Regions from separate parts of the Lysinibacillus sp. G4S2 genome, predicted to be linked through region 3. Evidence: riboswitches for the same ligand, from Rfam matches in the RefSeq annotation. Region 3 holds a riboswitch; each other region holds the start of a gene.
The links. A riboswitch is a leader RNA that binds a small molecule or an ion and turns the genes downstream of it on or off. The one in region 3 is predicted to bind thiamine pyrophosphate.

Region 1: it holds a riboswitch for thiamine pyrophosphate, as region 3 does, so the genes downstream of both, thiM (hydroxyethylthiazole kinase) here and thiC (phosphomethylpyrimidine synthase ThiC) in region 3, are expected to answer to the same signal.
Region 2: it holds a riboswitch for thiamine pyrophosphate, as region 3 does, so the genes downstream of both, QUF91_RS05325 (hypothetical protein) here and thiC (phosphomethylpyrimidine synthase ThiC) in region 3, are expected to answer to the same signal.
Region 4: it holds a riboswitch for thiamine pyrophosphate, as region 3 does, so the genes downstream of both, thiT (energy-coupled thiamine transporter ThiT) here and thiC (phosphomethylpyrimidine synthase ThiC) in region 3, are expected to answer to the same signal.

What each region holds. Positions count from the first base shown of each region.
Region 1 covers NZ_JAUCFJ010000002.1:4,131,407-4,136,936, forward strand. The annotation lists gene mbcS (acyl-CoA synthetase MbcS) at 1-1,497, opposite strand, end outside; TPP riboswitch at 1,685-1,783, shown strand; gene thiM (hydroxyethylthiazole kinase) at 1,876-2,631, shown strand; gene thiD (bifunctional hydroxymethylpyrimidine kinase/phosphomethylpyrimidine kinase) at 2,631-3,461, shown strand; gene thiE (thiamine phosphate synthase) at 3,451-4,083, shown strand; gene QUF91_RS20995 (alpha/beta-type small acid-soluble spore protein) at 4,164-4,382, opposite strand; gene thiI (tRNA uracil 4-sulfurtransferase ThiI) at 4,523-5,530, opposite strand, start outside.
Region 2 covers NZ_JAUCFJ010000002.1:1,049,938-1,055,467, forward strand. The annotation lists gene QUF91_RS05305 (VWA domain-containing protein) at 1-963, shown strand, start outside; gene QUF91_RS05310 (MarR family winged helix-turn-helix transcriptional regulator) at 1,304-1,735, shown strand; gene QUF91_RS05315 (EVE domain-containing protein) at 1,777-2,238, shown strand; gene thiW (energy coupling factor transporter S component ThiW) at 2,315-2,815, opposite strand; gene QUF91_RS05325 (hypothetical protein) at 2,849-3,232, opposite strand; TPP riboswitch at 3,325-3,432, opposite strand; gene QUF91_RS05330 (glycerophosphodiester phosphodiesterase) at 3,873-5,530, shown strand, end outside.
Region 3 covers NZ_JAUCFJ010000002.1:227,067-232,596, reverse strand. The annotation lists gene QUF91_RS01435 (catalase) at 1-752, shown strand, start outside; gene thiC (phosphomethylpyrimidine synthase ThiC) at 946-2,724, opposite strand; TPP riboswitch at 2,859-2,973, opposite strand; gene QUF91_RS01425 (AEC family transporter) at 3,188-4,117, opposite strand; gene QUF91_RS01420 (methyl-accepting chemotaxis protein) at 4,283-5,530, opposite strand, start outside.
Region 4 covers NZ_JAUCFJ010000002.1:4,735,625-4,741,154, reverse strand. The annotation lists gene QUF91_RS24315 (AAA family ATPase) at 1-173, shown strand, start outside; gene QUF91_RS28345 (LUD domain-containing protein) at 817-969, opposite strand; gene QUF91_RS24305 (magnetosome magnetite crystal formation protein family) at 1,122-1,454, opposite strand; TPP riboswitch at 1,578-1,685, shown strand; gene thiT (energy-coupled thiamine transporter ThiT) at 1,852-2,412, shown strand; gene QUF91_RS24295 (hypothetical protein) at 2,608-2,784, shown strand; gene map (type I methionyl aminopeptidase) at 2,835-3,590, shown strand; gene QUF91_RS24285 (hypothetical protein) at 3,616-4,329, opposite strand; gene QUF91_RS24280 (polyphosphate kinase 2 family protein) at 4,529-5,353, shown strand; gene QUF91_RS24275 (GNAT family N-acetyltransferase) at 5,493-5,530, shown strand, end outside.

The DNA of each region.
Region 1 (5,530 bases), 3.9 Mb from region 3:
TTCAATCGCGCGAGGATATTTATATGGCGCTGTTAAAGTCTTCACATGGTTTTGTAGTTTTTTTATCAGTGCTTCATTACCAATTTCTCCATCATGGAGCACGATATATGCCTTCACAATATTTCCACGAACCTCATCTGGACTCGCAACAACTGCAGTTTCTTTAACTGCTGAATGCTTCAATAATGCATCTTCTACTTCAAATGGTCCTATCGTATAGCCAGACGAAATAATGATATCATCTCCGCGTCCTTCAAACCAAAAATAACCATCTTCATCTTTATATGCACGATCTCCGGTAATATACCAATTGCCTCTAAATTGTAAATTTGTACGTTCTAGATCATTTAAATATTTTTTAAATAACGCGGGTGTTTCACGGTGTACAGCAATATCTCCAACTTCTCCAATTGCAACTGGATTTCCAAAATCATCGATAATTTCAACAGTATTTCCCGGAGTAGGTTTACCCATTGAGCCAATTCTAGCCTTCATTCCTACCATTGTACCAACAAGTAACGTATTTTCTGTTTGTCCATAACCATCTCGCACTTGTAAATTCAAGACCTCCGAAAATACTTTTATCACTTCACTATTTAAAGGCTCGCCTGCTGACACGGCTTGACGAATTGCACTTAAATTGAAATCTTGTAAATTTTCAAGTGCTGCCATAAATCGATATTCGGTTGGTGTACAGCACAGAATATTAATATGGAATTTTTCAAGCAGCGTGAGGTATGTTGTCGCATCAAAGTGACCTTTGTAGACAAATGCTGTTGCACCACTTCCTAATGTAGCGAGAAACGGACTCCAAATCCATTTTTGCCAGCCTGGAGCTGCTGTAGCCCAAACTATGTCACCTTCTTGAACACCTAACCAATTCGGTGCAGTTGTTCGTAAATGTGCATAACCCCAGCTATGTGTATGTACGGCTGCTTTTGGATTGCCTGTTGTACCACTCGTATAGGCTAAAAATGCAATGTCAGTACTTCTAGTAGGTGTAGAACTTATGTAGGTTGTTGGTTGGCTTTGCATTTTTTCAAGCAACGGCTGCCATGATTCATGTGCATGGCCAATGACAAATTTCTGTATGCCTTGTGAATTTTGAACAGCATCAAATTGTTCAACATAAGGCTCAAATGCAACAACGCCTTTTGCATTAGCATGATTGATTCGATATTCAATATCTTTAGTTCTCAACATCTCTGAGCTTGGTATAATCGTTAGCCCCGCCTTTAAGGCCGCAAGATAAACGATATACGCTTCAACTGATCTTGGTACCATGACTAAAATAACATCATCTTTTGTTAAACCATAAGATGTAAATACATGTGCTGCCTGATTCGCCTTTTCAAGTAAACTAGCATATGTAATGTATTGAATTTCCTCATTTTCGTTATAAACGATCAATGCATTTTTTGTAGAATCCTGTGCATATTTTTCGATTTCCTCTGAAATGTTATACCACTCTGGTGCGATTAAATCTTGTCGTTTCATGGCAAATGCCCCCTTTTGCTATGCTCATTATAAAACTCAATTTTTATCATTTTCAATGAAAGGCACTCAATTTTAAAAAGTCATGACAACTATCATGCTCTGCTATATGGCATCAGTCACGTCTTAGTTCAAAAAAACTCTCTATTGAACACTAAAGAAAAATATGGTACATTTTGGTCAACTAAAAGCAAGATTGCAGGGGGACTCATTTAGAGTTGAGAAGGTAAAACCTGACCCTTTGAACCTGTTAGTTAATACTGACGTAGGGAGCAATTCACATCTAATTCATTGATGAAAGGCTCTTTTTACGTGTTTTTTTCTGCACGAAAAAGGGCCTTTTTTGCATGCTTACGTCCATCCATTAGAGGAGGACTTAAATTGATTATTCAAAATATCCGTAAACAAAATCCACTGATTCATTGCATTACCAATTATGTTGTGGCAAATTTCCAAGCAAATGGCTTATTAGCAATAGGCGCTTCGCCAGTCATGGCTGATGACAGTCATGAAGTTGAAGAAATGGTCGCTATTGCTTCAGGCTTATTGTTAAATATCGGTACCCTTAATGAACAGATGAAAGAATCAATGCTACTTGCAGGAAAAAAGGCAAATGCTCAGGGCATTCCCGTTGTTTTAGATCCTGTTGCTGCAGGTGCAACTTCTTACCGTAAACAGACGGTACAGCAATTATTGGCGGAAATAAAATTTGCAGCAATTCGTTGTAATATCGGAGAGCTTGCAGCGATTGCCAATGTAGACTGGCAACAAAAAGGCGTAGATAGTGGTACTGGTTCAATTTCATTAGAAGTTGAGGCAAAACAAATAGCTCAACTCTACAATTGTATTGTTATTGTGACCGGTGAAAAGGATTTTATTACTGATGGCAAACAGCATCAATGGGTTACAGGTGGAAATTCTCAAATGACAGAAGTCACTGGAACTGGCTGCTTATTAAGTGCTATTTGTTGCGCCGCCTACACCGCAGGGAATGAACCATATTACCAATTGGTCGATACTTTATCGCTTTATAAAAAAGTGGCAGAACAAGCCGCTTCTGCGACTCATTACATTGGCGATTTTCAAATAACAATATTGAATGAACTACATCGTCTTTCCAAGGATGGTGAAGAATGATGCATATTGTAACGACAATTGCTGGTTCAGATAGTGGTGGCGGTGCGGGCATACAAGCTGATTTAAAAACATTTCAGGAATTAAAGGTGTTTGGAACGTCTGTTATTACAGCTTTAACTGCCCAGAACACACTTGGTGTATCGGATGTCTTACCAATTGAAGTTAGCTTTGTTGAAAAACAACTTAAAGCACTAATCGAGGATTTTTCAATTAGTGCTATTAAAACAGGAATGCTATTTTCTTCCGAAATAATTCAATCAATCGCACATATTTTAGCCGAAGTAAATATTCCACTAATTGTCGATCCAGTCATGATTGCAAAAGGTGGCGAAAGCTTATTACAGCAAGAAGCAATTGTTGCAATACGTAGGTATTTACTTCCTTTAGCAACAATCGTAACACCGAACATACCTGAAGCTGAAACACTTTCTGGAAGAAAAATTAAAACGTTGGCAGATATTCAGGACGTGGCTTACATCTTCTTACAAATGGGCGTTCAATGTGTCATTATTAAAGGCGGTCATTTAGCCGATAAATATTATGCTATTGACTATGTATTTTTGCAAGATGGTCAATCATTTTCCATGCAGTCCACTCGTATTGCTACAAAAAATACACATGGTACAGGCTGTACGTTCTCCGCTGCACTAACTGCTTTTCTTGGAAGTGGGCTTCCCATTAAAGAAGCGATTGTGGAAGCAAAAAAGTTTATTCAATTAGCCATAACTCATGATTTATCTCTCGGTCATGGTCATGGTCATGGTCCAACAAATCATTTTGCTTATCAAAACTTTAAGGATTCTTATGAGGTGATCATTCATGAAACGTGACGATTTACAGTTATATTTTATTATGGGTACTCTTAATGTTTTAAATCAGGAGCCACTAAACGTTTTAGAGAAGGCTCTACAATCCGGAATTACCATGTTTCAATTTCGTGAAAAAGGACCAAATGCTCTCACTGGACAAGCGTATGAAAGTTTTGCAAGAGACTGTCAAAAGCTCTGTCAACAATATAATGTTCCGTTTATCGTCAATGATGATGTAGAGCTTGCTGTAAAGCTTGGAGCTGATGGTGTTCATATTGGACAAAAGGATTTACCTGTGTCGCTGGTACGCGAAAAAGTTGGTAACATGATTTTAGGTGTTTCTGTTCATTCACAAGCTGAATTACAAACTGCCCTACAATATGGGGCTGACTATGTAGGAATTGGCCCTATTTTCGCAACCACCTCTAAAAGCGATGCTAACCCACCTAGTGGAACTAATTTTTTAGAGCAAGTTCGGATACGATATCCGGAGCTCCCTATCGTTGCAATTGGAGGCATAAATTGCTCGAATGCACATACGGTATTTAAAGCAGGCGCGGATGGAATAGCTGTTATTTCTGCGATTTGCGAAAGTGAGGATATCTCAAATACAATCTCTACATTTAAATCATTTGGGGGATAAAAAAATAAAAAATTAAACAAACTAAAACCAGTGCCTTTTACGGTCACTGGTTTTAAGTTTAATAATTGCTAATTAAGCAATTATTGATTGTTGTTTGGCATACCTTTTAATTGAGATTCTGCCATTTGTACAAGACGTTTAGTGATTTCACCGCCAACGGAACCGTTAGCACGAGCTGAAGCGTCAGCTCCTAATTGAACACCAAATTCTTGTGCAATTTCGTATTTCATTTGATCAAGCGCTTGTTGTACACCAGGTACTGCAAGCTGGTTTGAACTGCGGTTTGTGTTGTTCGCCATGTCTCTCACCTCCTTGTGAATATAGAATGTGCGATATTAGATTTTTAATACAAAAATTTTATAGGTAAATTGTACCTCGGAAGGAAGCCAAATTAAAAAGCCGACTCAAATGGATTTTTGAGTCGGCTCGCAAGTTTCTTCTATAGAAGATCTGCAAATTTATCTGCTTCTTGCTCTTTTTTCGGGAAAATATAGACCTCTCGATTTTTCACTGCTCGTTCGATTAATTCATCAAAATCCGAGAAGCTTTCATAATGCTCAACCTTTTCAAGCTTTGGCTTTGTTTTTGGACTTGCAGGCGTGAAAATTGTACAGCAATCTTCAAATGGCTGAATAGACGTTTCATATGTGCCAATTTTCTCTGCAATATCGATAATTTCTAATTTATCTGATGAGATTAATGGGCGTAAAATCGGTGTGTTCGTTACGGCGTTAATAGCTGTAAGGCTTTCAAGAGTTTGACTCGCTACTTGTCCAAGACTTTCACCTGTAACAATAGCTAATGCACCAATTTCTTCACGTACTTTGTCAGCAACTTTTAGCATCATACGGCGAGTTGTTGTCATTGATACATTTGAAGGTACTTTTTCTTTAATAAGAACTTGAATTTCAGTGAAAGGAATAACATGTAAACGAATACTTGCTCCAAACTTCGTTAATTCATTAGCAAGTACCTTTACTTTTTCCAATGAATTTTGGCTTGTATACGGTGGGCTAAAGAAGTGAATCGCTTCTAAGCGCACTCCTCGTTTCATCATTAAATAACCAGCAACAGGACTATCAATACCACCAGAAAGCATTAATAAAGATTTACCATTAGAGCCTACAGGCATTCCACCTGCACCCGGAATAACTTGTGCCATCATATATGTAGCATCATGTCGCACCTCTACACGAAGCTCGATATCAGGCTTTTTCACTTTTACCGATAAGTTTTGATATTGAGGTAAAACATAACCACCAATTTCGCGTTGAATGGCATGTGATTCTAGAGGAAATGTTTTATCTGTGCGTTTTACTTCTACTTTAAAAGTACGCTGTTCATTTTTAAATGTATCCATAATAGTTATCGCAAGTTTTTTCATGGCCTCTATATCTTTTTCACACGCTGCCACAGGACTGAATGATTGAATACCAAAAATTTGAGG
Region 2 (5,530 bases), 820 kb from region 3:
GAAGCACTTAGCGAGATGGGAAGTGGACGTTTCTACGATGTTGTTGATGAGCAGACGATCCCTTCTATTTTATCTCGTGAAACGGCCATGATTTCACGCACATATATTGAGGATAACCCATTCTATCCAACTATATTTAATGCATCTGGATGGAATACGTTATTTACGAATGGTGTACCTCAAATGAATGCTTATATTGGTACGACAGCCAAGCAGGGAGCTACTGTTATTGCGGAAAGCGAGAAAGAAGATCCGGTGTTAGCACAATGGCAATATGGTCTTGGCAAAACATTCGCCTTTACTTCTGATTCAACAGGAAAATGGACAGGAGACTGGGCAAGATGGCAGAATTGGGGCACATTTTGGCAAACGCTTATTTCGCAAATGCTACCAAGCTATAACGATGTTGCTTATGATGTACGTCTAGAGTCAGACGGATCATTTGTCATCACTGACCCAACAAATGAAGCGGCATTTTTAGATATCGTTGCTGTCAATGAGGCGGGCGAAGAACTTGAAACACAGCTGGAAACAATTTCAGCATCACAAGTTCGAGCAGTCGTACAAGCAGAACCGGGACTAATCTTCTTCCGCATTGCCGATGAAAAACAGACGATTTACCAGGCAGGCTTAAGTGTACCTTACAGTGCTGAGTATGAATTACGTCCAGTGAATGATCAGCTAGTGAAAGAGCTAACAAAGCAAACAGGCGGCTCCGTTTTGAAAGAGCCGAACGAAGTATTCCGCGAATTTACTAATGAAGGTGCGGAACGCCAAAATATTGCAACATGGCTTTTATTAGCAGGTATGCTATTGTTCTTCATCGATATTACCATTCGACGCTTTGGTTGGGGCTTCCTAACAAGGCCGAAGAAAAAAGAACAACTTGTAGAGGAAAAACCAATACAAGCAGAGGACACAAATGTTGCCCAGCTATTAAAGGGCATGAAAAAAAGGCCTTAGAAATTTAAAACGATGGTTCATTGCTTTATAGCATGAGCCATCGTTTTTTTGTCATTGGGCCATTATCAAGAGTTGGGGATGATATTTGTTAGGAGTGGAGACTGGGGGATTCCTTGGGGTATATGTGATTTGACCATCTGACCAATGAAGCGTATGCGAAACGGCGATCCACCCCACGCTATTATGATGGGCTAATTTTAGATTGCTACTTTCGTGAAATTAGAGATTTTTTGTGGTAATCAAAATTTACCTTGTAAATAATATACACAAATGTAATAATAGATGATAGTAATGAAATATTACTATCATTTTAAAGTATTATATATTTGGGGGATCAAACATGACCAATATAATGAATTCTTTTGGTTTTCTAAGTTTTAAACTAGCAGAGGCTTTAGAAGAAAATCTCGAGAAATATATTAGCGAAAAATTTCAAATGAAATCCAGAGAAGTCGGGATCATGATGTCTGTAAAAGAAAAAAAGCTTAGCCAAATTCAAATAGGGCAGATTTTAAAGTTGGATAAAAATAGTGTCCGCTTTTTTATCGATAGTCTAGAAGAAAGAAAATATGTTTACAGGGAGAAAAATCAAGAAAATAGAAGAGAAAATTTAATATGCCTTACGGAACAGGGTGAAAATTTGGCAGAAGAATTGTTGAAGACCCTTGCGATTTCTGAGAATGAAGTTTTAAATGTACTTTCATTAGAAGAAAAAGAGCAATTGAAAGGCATATTGACAAAAGTATATGAAAATCGTGCACAGGAAAAATAAAATCATTAACGATGATGCCAAAATAAAAGGAGATGAAAGCTATGTCTCAATATCCTACGATTGAAAGAGACCCTAAATATTGGATTGGCGTGGTATCTCTCAATCATGTGCAAAAAGGGGTTGAGGGAGGATTCGGCCAGTTATGCCACGGTAAAGAAAGACCTTTGAAACGAATGCAAAAAGGAGATTGGATCATTTATTATTCTCCTAAAAAAAGTCTAGATGGTAACGAGCCTGTAAGAGCATTTACCGCAATTGGAAGAATAAAAGACGAGCGAATATACGAGTTCCAAATGGCAGAAAATTTTATTCCTTTTAGAAGAGATATAGACTTTTATAAAGAGGCAAAGGCTGTACCGATAAAAAGGATCTTAGATTATTTAGAATTTGTAGAAGATAAATCGAAATATGGTTATAAATTCAGATTTGGTCATTTTGAAATAAGCAAAAAAGACTTTTTACTAATTGCTCATGAAATGGGATTACCGTTGAAGTATGGATGAATTTAGTTGGATAAAAAACGTTACTTTCTTAATGAATTGCCATTAAGAAGTAACGTTTTTATATTGCAACCAATCATTATTTAAGCAGAGTGTTAAGGTTAGTTACAAATACTGTTTTACGCAAATTGCTAGCAATGACAATGCCTAAGACAGCACCAATAGTACTTGAAGTTAAAAAGGCTGGCATGAAAAATAAAGCAGCAACGGATGTCCCCATTAATAAGTGTGCGTAAGGTACTGCAATGAGTGAGGCAATAATACCTGTCCCGAATATTTCACCGACACCTGCTAGCCACTGCTTGCCGCTATATTTATAGGCTAGAGCTGCACATAAAGCACCAATGACACTGCCGGGTATAGCTAATAATGAGCCTGTGCCTGTTAAAATACGAATAATAGCTGTGACAAATGCGACCATAACAGTAGGCACTGGGCCAAGAATAATAGCGCCAATAACATTAATGGCATGCTGTACAGGGTAGGCACGTGCAATTCCCGTTGGTATTGAAACGAAGGTAGAACCTGCTACAGCAATTGCTACTAATAAGGCCATGATTGTTAGTTTTCGAATTGACATAATTTCCACTCCTTTAAAATATGAATTTAATCGTTAATAACGGTAAATTTGGTGTTCCGCCGGTAAACTAGTGAGATCCGCCGCTAAAACTGTGGAAAGCGCCGGTAAATCAGAGAATTCCGCCGCTAAAAGCGTGAGAAGCGCCGGTAAACCAGGAAGTTTCGCCGCTAAAAGTGAGAAAAGCGCCGGTAAATCAGGGAGTTCCGCCGCTAAAAGCGAGAAAAGCGCCGGTAAACTAGTGAATTCCGCCGGTAAAGCAGAGAAAAGCGCCGGTAAATCAGAGAATTCCGCCGCTAAAACTGTGAGAAGCGCCGGTAAATCAGAGAATTCCGCCGCTAAAAGCGTGAGAAGCGCCGGTAAATCAGAGAATTCCGCCACTAAAACTGTGAAAAGCGCCGGTAAACAAAAAAATTCCACCGCTACAGCGTAAAAAAGCCGACAACAATATAAAACCTAAAAAGGCCGCTTCCTAAAAAACATAGGAAGCGGCCTTGCATTTACATAGTAAAAAGCAAGTGTCGCCACTTCCCTCCGCTAGTGTGAACTAGATCAGGTTCAAAGGGTCCGTATATGACAATATACGTCTCAGCCTTTTAAAGACTCCCCTAGTGGTAATAATGGGTTTAACTCTTTAATTTTCTAATAATAATGTAGTAAAGACAGCCTGTTTTCCTTGATATACAAGGAGTTTTAACAGGGGAAATTAATCATAGTTACTTAACATTTTAGCACACTTGAAAGAACGGAGCTAGAACTCCTACATACTCAATGGATGGTCTAAAAGTGTCACGCTCAAAAAATAGAGAGACATCTTTCAAGTGAAGAACTGAGTTGAAGCGCAATCAAAAGTTCAGTATGTACGGAGCTTACAGAGTACGACGACCAACTTATGAAGAGATTTGTAGGGGTTTTATCATATGATGAATAATCTGTCGCCTTTTTATGTATTAAGTCTTTCCGTTTCGTGTGCATTATCACTATACAGTATTGTTGGAGGAAATGTGTAGATATATAATGAGATATGCACCGCGATACTAACTAAAGGAAAACCAAAACCATGAATACTAAACAAACCAATACGAATCGTTTAAAATTCATGCCTTTTCAGATGACGAGGGATATTTTAAGGGTGTGGAAGTATGCGTACCGTCCTTTTCTTTTATTTGAATTGGTATACAAACTGCTAACGATAAGTGTATTTATCCCGTTATTATCCATAATTTTTAACAAATTACTGGCTGTTGGGGGCTTCGAAGCGGCCGCGAATCATGACCTTCTGCGCTTCTTGTTCAGCAAATATGGCCTACTTAGTGTACTGGTAATGGTGCCAATTGCCATAATGCTCATATACACAGAGTTTACTGTGCTCTTCTATATTGCCTATTATGGGATTCAAGAGAAGCGCGCACGAATCCGCCCCGTATTGTTCAAGGCAATCTCTAGCTTACCAGGTTTATGGCGCGTCGGGGTTTTCGGACTTGCTCTCTATTTATTGCTCCTGTTCCCGCTACTTGATGTCAACATCAGCGGAACACTATTGCCGAATATGACGGTTCCGAACTTTATTACGGGCGAGCTGATGAAGACAACCTTCGGAACGATCGTTCTTGTTATCGTTGGACTGCTTATCCTGGCATTGAACTTAATCTGTATCTATGCTCTGCCGATTATGGTATTGGAAGGCAAGTATCAATTCTGGAACGCCGTTCGCGAGAGCAAGCAATTGTTCTGGCGTAGTAAGTGGTCATTAGTTAGAGCTGTGTTTGAATGGGCATTAATCTTCCTGTTGCTGTTCATTCTACTTATCTGTCTAATCAGCTTAATCGTGTTTCTCCTTCCTAGTGGAGATGGCGATTCCAGATTAATGATTACCATTGGCATCACGCTGAGCTTTGGTTTGTATATCGCAACACCGATTATGACTCCAATGTTCATTACTATTATCACCCTGCTATATGTACGCTATCAAGGCCATGACCGTGTGAATATTGATACCGATGGAGTCGATGCTTCTGTCTGGAAAGGACGCGATATGCAGCGTTCGCTCATGCGACGTTATCGTGCAGCGCTGACTGCGTTCGGAATGCTCATTCTTATTGTTATAGGCTGGGGAGCAACTACCCTGTTGACTGATTGGGGGGAAGCCAATGAGGAGTTTATCATTATGGCTCATCGGGGCGACATTACTTCAGGCATAGAGAATACAATGGGTGCCTTCGAAGGCGCTATTCGGACAGGTGCCGATTATATCGAGCTCGATATTCTACAGACGAAAGATGGCAAGCTTGCGGTCATCCATGATGAGAATTTGAAACGACTGTCCGGCAGAGATGTGAATGTTTTTGATCTTTCCCTCGCCCAGCTTCAACAAATATCGCTGCAAGTAGGCAAGTTCCAAGATAATGTGCCATCTCTTGATGAGGTGTTGGAGCGTACGAAAGGTAAAATCAAACTTAATGTGGAGCTCAAAACACATGGACATGAGAAGGACTTTGTCCCTGTCTTAGTCGATACGATTCGTAGACATAAGGCAGAACAACAGGTCATTTTCCAGAGCTTAGATTATGAGCTCGTAAAGGAAGTAAAGAAGGCTGCACCGGATTTAACAGTCGGGTATGTCATATTCGCTACATTCACTTCGCTCAATCAGTTCGAAGCAGATTTCTTCGTCGTCGAAGAGTCTTTTGCCAGTCCTCGATTGATTAGTTCAGCGAA
Region 3 (5,530 bases):
CAATTGAGAATGGCGACTTCCCTAAATGGAAAATGTCCATTCAAGTAATGACAGAGGAACAAGCTCGTGAGTTACCATATAATCCATTTGACTTAACAAAAGTATGGTATAAAAAAGACTTCCCATTAATTCCTGTAGGTGAATTCGAGTTAAACAAAAACCCGGACAACTACTTTGCGGAAGTTGAGCAATCAGCATTTGCACCGTCAAACATTATTCCTGGTATTAGCTTCTCACCAGACAAAATGTTACAAGCTCGTATCTTTGCATATGCAGATGCACACCGCTACCGCTTAGGTGTAAACCACCACTCGCTTCCTGTAAACGCACCAAAATGCCCATTCCGTTCATTCCACCGCGATGGTGCTATGCGTTTCGATGGCAACCTTGGTTCAACTTTGGGCTATGAACCAAATAGCTACGGCGAATGGGAGCATAACTTAGACTATAAAGAACCTGAATTACGTATTGACGGTCATGCTGGTATCCACGACTTCCGTGAAGACGATAACAACTACTTCGAGCAGCCAGGTAAATTATTCAATCTAATGACTGCTGAACAGCAACAACGCTTATTTGAAAACACTGCCAACGATATGGCACCAGTTGAAGAATTCATCAAGCGTCGCCACATTCTTCATTGCTATTTAGCTGATCCAGCATATGGTGAAGGTGTAGCAAAAGCTATGGGTCTTTCATTAGAAGGTATGGATCTTTCAAACCCATACGTAAAACAACCAACTAACGTTTAATTTTCTACTATTTATTGATATCCAAATCCACTTTTTACTCCATGTGAAGGGCAACTTCACATGGGGTTTTTTTGTCTTAATGACAAAATGAGGGCTCATCATCATAACGTGGGGTTGATTTCCGTTCCGACTGGGCCTATGAATCAAAATAAGGCTTGTGCCTAAGTTGATAGACACAAGCCTTCTCTAATAATTATTGATAAATTTGACTGCCTGCCTTTTTAAATTCCTCTGCCTTTTCCTGCATACCTTTATGAATAGCTTCAGTAGTATTCATATCTCTATCCTTCGCATAATTACGAATATCCTGTGAGATTCTCATACTGCAAAACTTAGGTCCACACATTGAACAGAAGTGCGCAGTTTTCGCTCCTTCTGCAGGCAATGTTTCATCATGATATTCTACTGCACGCTCTGGATCTAACGATAGGTTGAATTGATCGCGCCAGCGGAATTCAAAGCGTGCTTTAGATAGTGCATCATCACGTTGCTGTGCTCCCGGATGCCCTTTCGCTAAATCAGCGGCGTGTGCAGCAATTTTATACGTAATAACCCCTACACGAACGTCCTCACGATTTGGTAAGCCGAGATGCTCTTTAGGTGTTACATAACATAGCATTGCCGTACCAAACCACCCTATCATCGCAGCACCAATAGCTGATGTAATATGGTCATAGCCAGGAGCAATATCTGTTGTCAGCGGCCCTAAAGTATAGAAAGGAGCCTCTTTACACAGCTCTAACTGCTTGTCCATATTTTCTTTAATAAGATGCATTGGTACATGCCCTGGCCCTTCTACCATCACCTGTACATCATGCTTCCAGGCAATTTGCGTTAATTCCCCTAGCGTTTCTAGCTCCGCAAACTGTGCCTCATCATTAGCATCTGCAATAGAACCAGGACGCAAACCGTCACCTAAAGAGAAGGCAACATCATAGGTTTTCATAATTTCGCAGATTTCTTCAAAATGTGTATATAAGAAGCTCTCTTGGTGGTGGAATAAACACCACTGCGCCATAATCGAGCCTCCACGGGACACTATGCCCGTTACACGATTAGCTGTTAATGGCACATAGCGTAGTAGTACCCCTGCATGAATCGTGAAGTAATCAACACCTTGTTCGGCCTGCTCAATCAACGTATCACGATACACTTCCCACGTTAAATCCTCTGCCACACCATTTACTTTTTCAAGCGCTTGATAGATTGGCACTGTTCCTACTGGCACTGCGGCATTACGAATAATCCATTCACGTGTCGTATGAATATGCTTTCCAGTCGATAAATCCATAATGTTATCAGCACCCCAGCGTGTAGCCCATGTCATTTTTTCTACCTCTTCCGCAATTGAGGATGACACCGCTGAGTTTCCAATATTGGCATTAATTTTCACGTGGAAGTTACGTCCAATAATCATTGGCTCGGCTTCAGGGTGATTAATATTAGAAGGCAAAATAGCACGACCTGCCGCAATTTCTGAGCGCACGAATTCAGGGTCTATATTTTCGCGAATCGCTACAAATTCCATTTCTGGAGTAATTATTCCCTTTCGCGCATAGTGAAGCTGTGTTACATTTCTACCTTTCTTAGCACGCAGAGGTTTTCTAGATAAATCAGGAAAAACATTTTCTTTAATACGTGGATCATCAGCATTACGGAAACCGTTATCCTCTGGCTTAATAGTACGACCTTCGTATTCCTCGACGTCCCCCCGTTCTTTGATCCATGCACTACGTAAAGCTGGCAATCCTTTCGTAATGTCTACTTTATATGCAGGATCAGTATACGGGCCACTCGTATCATAAACACGAACCGGCGCATTTTCCTCTTCACCAAAGCTTCCTGTCGTAGGACTTAAAGCAATTTCACGCATTGGTACTAAAATATCTGGTCGAGATCCTTCTACGTAAACTTTTTTACTTCCTTCAAAACTAGACATAATCGTAATATTCTTGTCGCTAACTGTTGTCATAAACTACTTCGCTCCCTTTTATATTTATATAAGGACCGAATCTAGCTCACCCCAACAAAAACAAAAGCCGAATCCAAAAAATTTTTGGATCCGGCTAAGAATGTAAAGGTATAGTTATCGCAAATAACATAGAGTGCAATAATGGTTAACTTTCCCACGCTGGTATGAGCCAGATCAGGTCCAAAGGGTCAAGAAACCTCAATGCGTTTCCCTCTCAGCCTGACTCATCAGACTCCCCTAGTTAGTACTTATTAAGTTTGATGCTAGTGTAGCAGATATTGCTAAGAGATGGAAGCTTCATTTGATAATTTTTGGCACACTCATCAAGTGTCATATGAAAGCTTTGAAGATTTATCGGAACAATTTCAGTTTTTATCGGAACAAAATCTCATTTTATCGGAACAATTTTAGCTTTTATCGGAATATTATCTAGTTTTATCGGAACGATTTCAGTTTTTACTCACTAGGTAAACAACAGCTCCGCTACATAAATCACAATCGTCACTGTAATACAGCTTACAATCGTTGAAAATAAAACTGTTTGTGCAGCAGTTGCCGATTCCACGTCATATTCTAATGCCAAACTAGAGCTATTTCGCGACGTTGGGAAAGAACTAGCTATAAAAAGAGATTGTGCCACGACACCATCTAAACCAAGTGTAAAAATGATAAGTAATGCTACGGCTGGCCCTACGATTAGTCGTGTAAAACAACTAATAAATACCGTCTTATTGAACATCGATTTGATTTCAAGCTGTGATAGCTGGGCCCCTAATGTTATTAACGCTACAGCGATAAAGCCATCTGCCACATGGTCTATCGGAATTTTTATAAACTGCGGGATAGCGATATCAAAAAAGTTCAGCGCTACACCAATAATAAGCGCATGAATAATAGGCATTTTGAGGAAATCTTTCACAATGGACATGCCCGATTTCGTTGAAGAAATTAAATTGTATAAGCCGTATGTATAGGTCGTCATATTTTGAAATATCACAAGAATGACCTGAATCGCTACTCCAATCGGCTGCGTCACGAAAATCATTTGCGCGACCGGAATACCATAGTTGCCTGAATTAATAAGGACAACACTATTTTTAAACACTGCAGCCTCTGTTTTTACTAAACCAAGTCCCTTTGCTATAAAGTGACTAAGCACCATTTGACTGCCGATAAAGAGTAAAATAAATAACGCAACTTGTCCAAGTACCGACAGCTCGATACTCGTTTCATATAAATTCACAAAAACAGCGGCTGGCATGAAGCAATATGTAATAAGCTGAGATAGCGCTTTTAAATTAAAGCGAAATTTCTTTTGTAAAACTGCACCAAGTACTAAAAGCACTAAAATAGGAGCTACAATTTGGAAGAAGATCATACCGAGATACATCATATCGATGTCCCCCTTTCCTCTCCTATAGTAGTGCTGTTTTTATGCTCGGTCAATGCACCTCAACGTTAACCTAGCAGAAATGTACAACACGTTTTTATTAGGAAATGCAACAAGAAAGACTGCCTCATATATCAGACAGTCTTTCATACAAATCATTATTTAACATTAAGCAAGCTTAAATCGATTAACGACCGCTTGTAGTTCCTTTGAAATCTCATTCATACTATTGATGGATTCTGCAACCTTTTGTAGTTCCGCTTGTTGATCAATAGCAGATGCACTTACCTGTTCTGCAGATGCAGCAGTTTCCTCAGAAATAGCAGAGATACTCTGAATCGCCATAATCGCTTGATTTTTATGCTCTAACATGTGAGAAAGCATAGACATTAACTCATTAATCGACGTTTCGATAGAACTAGAAAGCTCGCTATTGTCTTTAAACGCAATCTCCGTGCTTTGTACAGACTCATTTTGAGCTTGCATTAAGCCTGCGTTTGAAGCAATGACAGCAACTGTTTGCTGAGAGTTTTCAAGAATACTACCTACTGTTCGCTTAATGACCTCTGTTTCCTTTTTGGATTGCTCTGCTAACTTTCGTACTTCCTCAGCGACAACTGCAAAACCTTTACCATGCTCACCAGCACGAGCCGCTTCAATACTTGCATTTAAGGCTAATAAATTCGTTTGCTCTGTAATGCCTTGAATTGACGCTATAATTTGATTGATATCAGAAATATTAGACGCCAATGACTCCATTTGCTGCTGAATACGTCCATTCATTGCATTCGTTTCTGAATTACGTTCACGTAAGCTCTCGACTTCTTTCATTCCTCTATCTGTAGTTGCTTTTGTTTTATTCGATAGCTCATCCATTTCATTCGAAAGCGTTGTAATAGCATCAATTTGATCAGACAAATCCATTATTTGATAATTTGTTTCTTCTGTATCCTCAGATTGCTTCGATGCTCCTTGCGCAATTTCATTAATGGCTACAGAGACCTCTTGACTTGAAGCAACGATTTCATTAAACGCTTCGTGAACATGATTGGATGCTTGATTTAGCGATGTCGCAGAATTCAGCACTGTTTGAATGGCACTATTCGTTTGATCCAACATATTATTATAAGCTAATGCAACCGCACCAATCTCATCAGGTTTAATATACTTCTCATCTACTTTTTGAGTTAAATCCCCATCTGCTGCCGTTTCAATAGAAGTCCGTAAAAACTTTAATGGCTTCAATAATTTATAGATAAACAGCGCACTAGCAACGGTCATTAAAACGACTATAATAATTGACGCTATGATTGTAAAAACAAGTACATGATTATACGTTTCTAATATTTTGGATTTTGGTAGCACTATTTGTACAGTCCATGTTTCATCAATTCCATCTAAAATCATCGGAGCAAA
Region 4 (5,530 bases), 4.5 Mb from region 3:
TCGATGAAGAAGCATTGAATAAGGCGATTGATACTCTTATTGATTTACAAGATTCTGGACGCATGATTGGTGTCATATCACACGTTGCAGAATTAAAAGCTACAATGCCCGCAGTTTTACATGTTGAAAAAACAATGAATGGTCACAGTCAAACATATTTTGAAGTGAAGTGAAAAACAAAACGATCAAAATCTTTGTGAATGTTGTGGCGTTTTAAATCCAGGGTGATTTTCATTCTAGGCAACTTTCTTTCCTGTTGGCGAGTGTCGAGCTACTTCCACTTCATTCAACGATAGCGTAGAACTTTTATAAATTTTACGCATTTTAAAAGGAAAGCTATGACTACTCACCATAATCGAACAGAACAGACTTATAACAGAGAGCGATTGTACATCTAATTGTTGCTGTCGCTTCGCTTTCGCACAGATAAAGCATTTGTAGCTGACGCTTCGCTTTGCCGAAGAGCCATATTTTATTTAATATGACGCCTTAATTTCATTTCAACAACAATAAAAGAGACTGGGACAAAACTGGTCAAAACCTTAAAAAGCGCGAGAAATCAATTTAGAAACGTTGATTTCTCGCGTTTTTTTGATGTTAAATTTTGCGTAAAAAAATATGCTTATGTGCAAATTATCAGTGCGGTCAGATAATAGGTAGATGTCGATATTTTTCGAAAGTTGGTTGATAAATTAAAAAAGTTGGGTGATAAATCGATAAAGTTGGTCGATAAACAATCAAAAGTTCTCGATAAATCTCAAAACTGCAGCTCATTAAAAATTTTTGTCGCTGCACTTCTGTTGCAGAAAACCCTTCCTATAAATCATCAATAATAATGTAGGTCATGTACATAGGGCCGTGAACACCGACAACTAAAATTATTTCAATATCAGCAGAGTTACTAGGTCCGGAAATAACCCCATTTAACTTTAGGAGCGTATTATTTCTTATAGATGTTTTTGGAGGAATTAGTTGTTCCCTTCTTTGTAGCGATTACTTTTTTTACAATTGGGATAACGAAAGGTGCTAATTTTACGGCGGTTTTGACAACTTTAGATACTTTCATTAAAATAACAGCTCCTTTAACTCTTAGTATTACCTGTTCAATTCCGTAATGAAACTTATCGGATCACGCGAACAGCTTGAATAATATTCCAAATTACGATGCCTAGAGAGATGAGTAAGTAAATTGCGAATGAAGCAAACCAAATGATAAGAAACGTAGTGCTACCTGAATCCGGTTCAAAAGTGTTAAATGATAAAGTTGAGAAGATAAAGACGGCGAAGAAGATAATTCCAAACACGACTGGAATTAAATGAGATATAAGTGCTCGGATAGAATGTTTCTTGACGTAGCTATCTTTTGAAACAAAATAAACCACTATTGGCACAATAAAAGGTGCGAACAAAATACTGAGATAACTAAAGGCAGACAAAACTTTTTGGTTCTCCATAGTAGTACCTCCTTTTTTTATATTTACGCATGAAAAACAGCAAAGTTTCAAAAAAAATGTGGAAGAGGTTGTAATCATAACCGTGTTTGCGTACAATTAGGTAGTTCAATTAAATTAAGATGTAACGACCACAAGGGGAGCTGATGATGTCAGCTGAGACTGGGCACTTAATGCCTTGACTCTTTGAACCTGTAAGTTAACACTTGCGTAGGGATGTGGATAGAAACCGACACTTTTACGATGTGAGGCTCTGTCCTGGCATCGTTTTTTCTTTATTCGGTCACTAAAAACGTACTGAGTAGAGATTAAGTCTTTTTGGTGTCAGATAGGGACATATTTATCGAATGTTTTCTATTCCTGCTCTTGTATCCTACATCGGAACAAAGGAGAGAATAATATGGACAAAAAAAGACTTTTAATGCTTGTGGAGATTGCAATATTCGCAGCGATCGGTCTAGTGCTTGATCAGGTTTCCTTTAAAGTATGGGCACAAGGTGGCTCTGTTAGTCTAGTGATGGTGCCAATAATTTTAATAGCATTCCGATGGGGCCTTATTCCAGGTCTAACGACGGGCTTACTAATTGGTGTTATGCAAACAATGTTTGGTGCCTATATTGTACATTGGCTTCAAGGATTACTCGATTACGGCGTTGCCTTCACTGTAGTTGGTTTAGCTGCAATTGTTCGTCGACCAGTACTTGAGGCTGCGAAAAATTTAAACAAAACAAAAATGGCACTTTATATTATTTTAGGAACTGTATTAGCAGGGTTTTTACGTTATGCGGCACATACAATTGCTGGCGCTGTATTTTTCTCAGAATATGCTGGCGATCAAAATGCATGGATTTATTCAATCATCTATAATGGAACATATATGCTACCAGCAACGGTTTTAACAGCAATTGTTGCTGTTCTGTTATTTACAGCCGCTCCTCAATTAATGCAACGAAAATCATAACTATTATGCCCTTCACATGAGTGGAGGGTTTTTATTTTTATTAAATTGAATGGGGGATTATTGCTTTTTTAGCTAGTTAGGGATGACGTATAGTAAACCGTATGTTATGAAAATAAGTTGTTCTTCGTTCCGGCTGGGCGACTCTTTGGGGATCAGCGTCACAGATGAGACCCTGCAGCGCAGCGGATGTTTTCTGTGCTAAAGCAAAGCGACAGCAACAAATGTATTCTCTGTGCTAAAGCGAAGCGACAGCGGCAAAGCGCCCAGCCGGAACGGAAATCGATCTCACGTTTTGGAGATGAGCCTGTTTTTCAGCACTTTACAATTTATGATGACATACAATATTTAAAGCGTTTAGCGTTTTTTGTATAAAAAGTTATGTTATATTATTGAATAGATATTAGATGAAAGGGACGTTAAAAATGATCGTAAAAACGCAAGAAGAGATTGAAGCCTTTAAAAAAATCGGCCGTATTTGTGCTGAAATTCGTGAAGCAATGAAGGCCGCTACAAAACCAGGTGTAACTACACTGGAACTAGATGAAATTGCAGGCCGTATGTTTGCTGAGGCAGGAGCAGTTTCTGGACCTAAAGGGGAGTATGATTTCCCAGGATACACATGTATTAGTGTTAATGAGGAAGTCGCACATGGTATTCCAGGTAAACGTGTGATTAATGAGGGAGATATCGTAAACATTGATGTATCTGGTTCATTAAATGGCTATTTTGCTGATACGGGTATTTCATTTGTAGTTGGTGAAGGCTATGAGGATAAAGAAAAGCTATGTCGCGTAGCTAAAAGTGCTTTTGATCGTGCAATGACAAAAGTAAAAGCAGGCTCGAAATTAAACCAAATCGGAAAAGCTGTTGAGCGTGAAGCGTATGCCAATGATTTAACAGTGATCATGAACCTAACAGGTCATGGATTAGGTCGTTCATTACATGATGAGCCAAATCATATTTTAAACTATTATGATGCATGGGATTCTACAATTATGAAAGAGGGCATGGTGCTTGCAGTCGAGCCATTTATCTCGGCAAAAGCGGAGCATATTGTGGAATCTGGTGATGGCTGGACATTCGTTACGCCAGACAAATCATTAGTTGCTCAAATCGAGCATTCAATTATCGTTACAAAAGACAAACCAATTATTTTAACTTCACTTGATGAACAATAAAAAAGCTAAAATCCTGCTAACCAATTTATTTTTGGTAGGCAGGATTTTTTTTGATAAATAATATACCGACAAGTAGCACTCCACATAAAAATAAAGATGCCGTTGTCACAAGTAGCTCATCTAAACCATTATGTAACGCAACCCCAACATAGGACCAGATAAATACACTTGGATACATAATATCAAAATGATGGAATCGAATATGTAGCGCTATTGCGACCCCGATTGTCAGTAAAATAACTGCCCAAAGTGGATTACTAAGGCCAAAACCATTCCATTGATAAGATGTTAGCGTAAAGCTTACGTTTGTCATCAGTATAAATGTAACCCATGCGAAGTAAATCGAGAAGGGTATTCGACCTGAAGGTGAATGATCGCTGAGAGGGTACGTATTGTACAACAAAAATAAATACAGTACTAAAATAAACGTACTAGCAATTGTCACGATAAATAGTTCGTGATGCCAAAACACAATTGTTAACGCCTGCATGATGCAAATGCTACTAAAGAGAACAGTCTGTTTAATAGATGTCTTTTTAATATTCATGACTAACCAATAACCAAGTAACATGTAAATTACAATCCAAATCACATAGCTAACATTAAAAGGTGCGAATATTACAGGAAAACGATTTGAGATCTCTAATGAAGATTGATCGTTTATTTTCATGAAATAGGATGAAAAGGTTAGGATAAGTGAGACAATATAAGATACTGTCATCAAAATAAATCGAGGCATGTTTTCCTCTCCCTTCGTGTTAAATTGTATAGGGAAAAGACAAATAAGTATAGGACTGTGACATTATATTTTCATTATAACGGAAATTTCTAACAATGTATCGTGTTGTTTAAAATCATCTACAATTTACCATTTGAATAGGCATTCATATATTTCTTTAGTACAATAGGGATATCCAAATGTAAGGAGTGAAGTTTTAATGACTCAAAATTTAAATAATCTAGATTTATCAGTTGAACTAGATAAGAAAATGTATAAAAAGAAATTAAAAGTACTCCAATATGAAATGTTAAATGCTCAACAGTTTTTATTAAACAATAGAATTGGGCTAATTCTAGTATTTGAAGGTATGGATGCTGCTGGAAAGGGTGGAGCTATTAAACGTCTTATTGAGCGTGTTGATCCACGTGGCTATGTCGTACATCCAATTTCAGCACCTCAGCCCCATGAGCTGCGTTACAATTATTTACAACGATTTTGGAGAAAACTGCCACAGCATGGGCAAATTGCTATTTTCGATCGCTCTTGGTATGGCCGTGTATTAGTTGAGCGTATTGAAGGATTTGCAACAAAAGAAGAGTGGTCTCGTGCATACGAAGAAATTAATAATTTTGAAAAGATTTTAACAGCGGGGGATTATATTGTCATTAAGTTTTGGCTTCATGTATCTGATGAGGAGCAGCTTAAACGTTTTAAAGAACGTGAGGAGGATCCATATAAGTCTTGGAAGCTAACAGATGAAGACTGGCGTAATCGTGAAAAATCACCTCAGTACATAGATGCTGCAAATGAAATGTTTGAGAAGACAGATAAGAAAAATGCTCCATGGATCCTAGTACCGGGTGACGATAAAAAATATGCGCGTGTACAAGTATTACAAGAAACAATTGCACATATCGAACGTGAGGCACAAAAACGTGGCCTTCATTTAACAAATGTATTAGACAAAGCACATTTAGAAGATGCGGAATCTTCTAGCCTTGAATTGTTAGAAGAGAAACCTAAAAAACAAAAAGTTAAATAATGAAATGGATGCTGTAACAACAAGAAGAGATGTTTTAGTTGTAGCAGCATCTTTTTTTACATACAATAAAAGTAAAATGGGGTCTCACATCTCAAGCGTTAAAATGTATTGACAATTATCGGAAGGTTAGTGTGGAGAAATGGTGCTTAAAATTTGGAGATTATTGAGGAAAAAGGG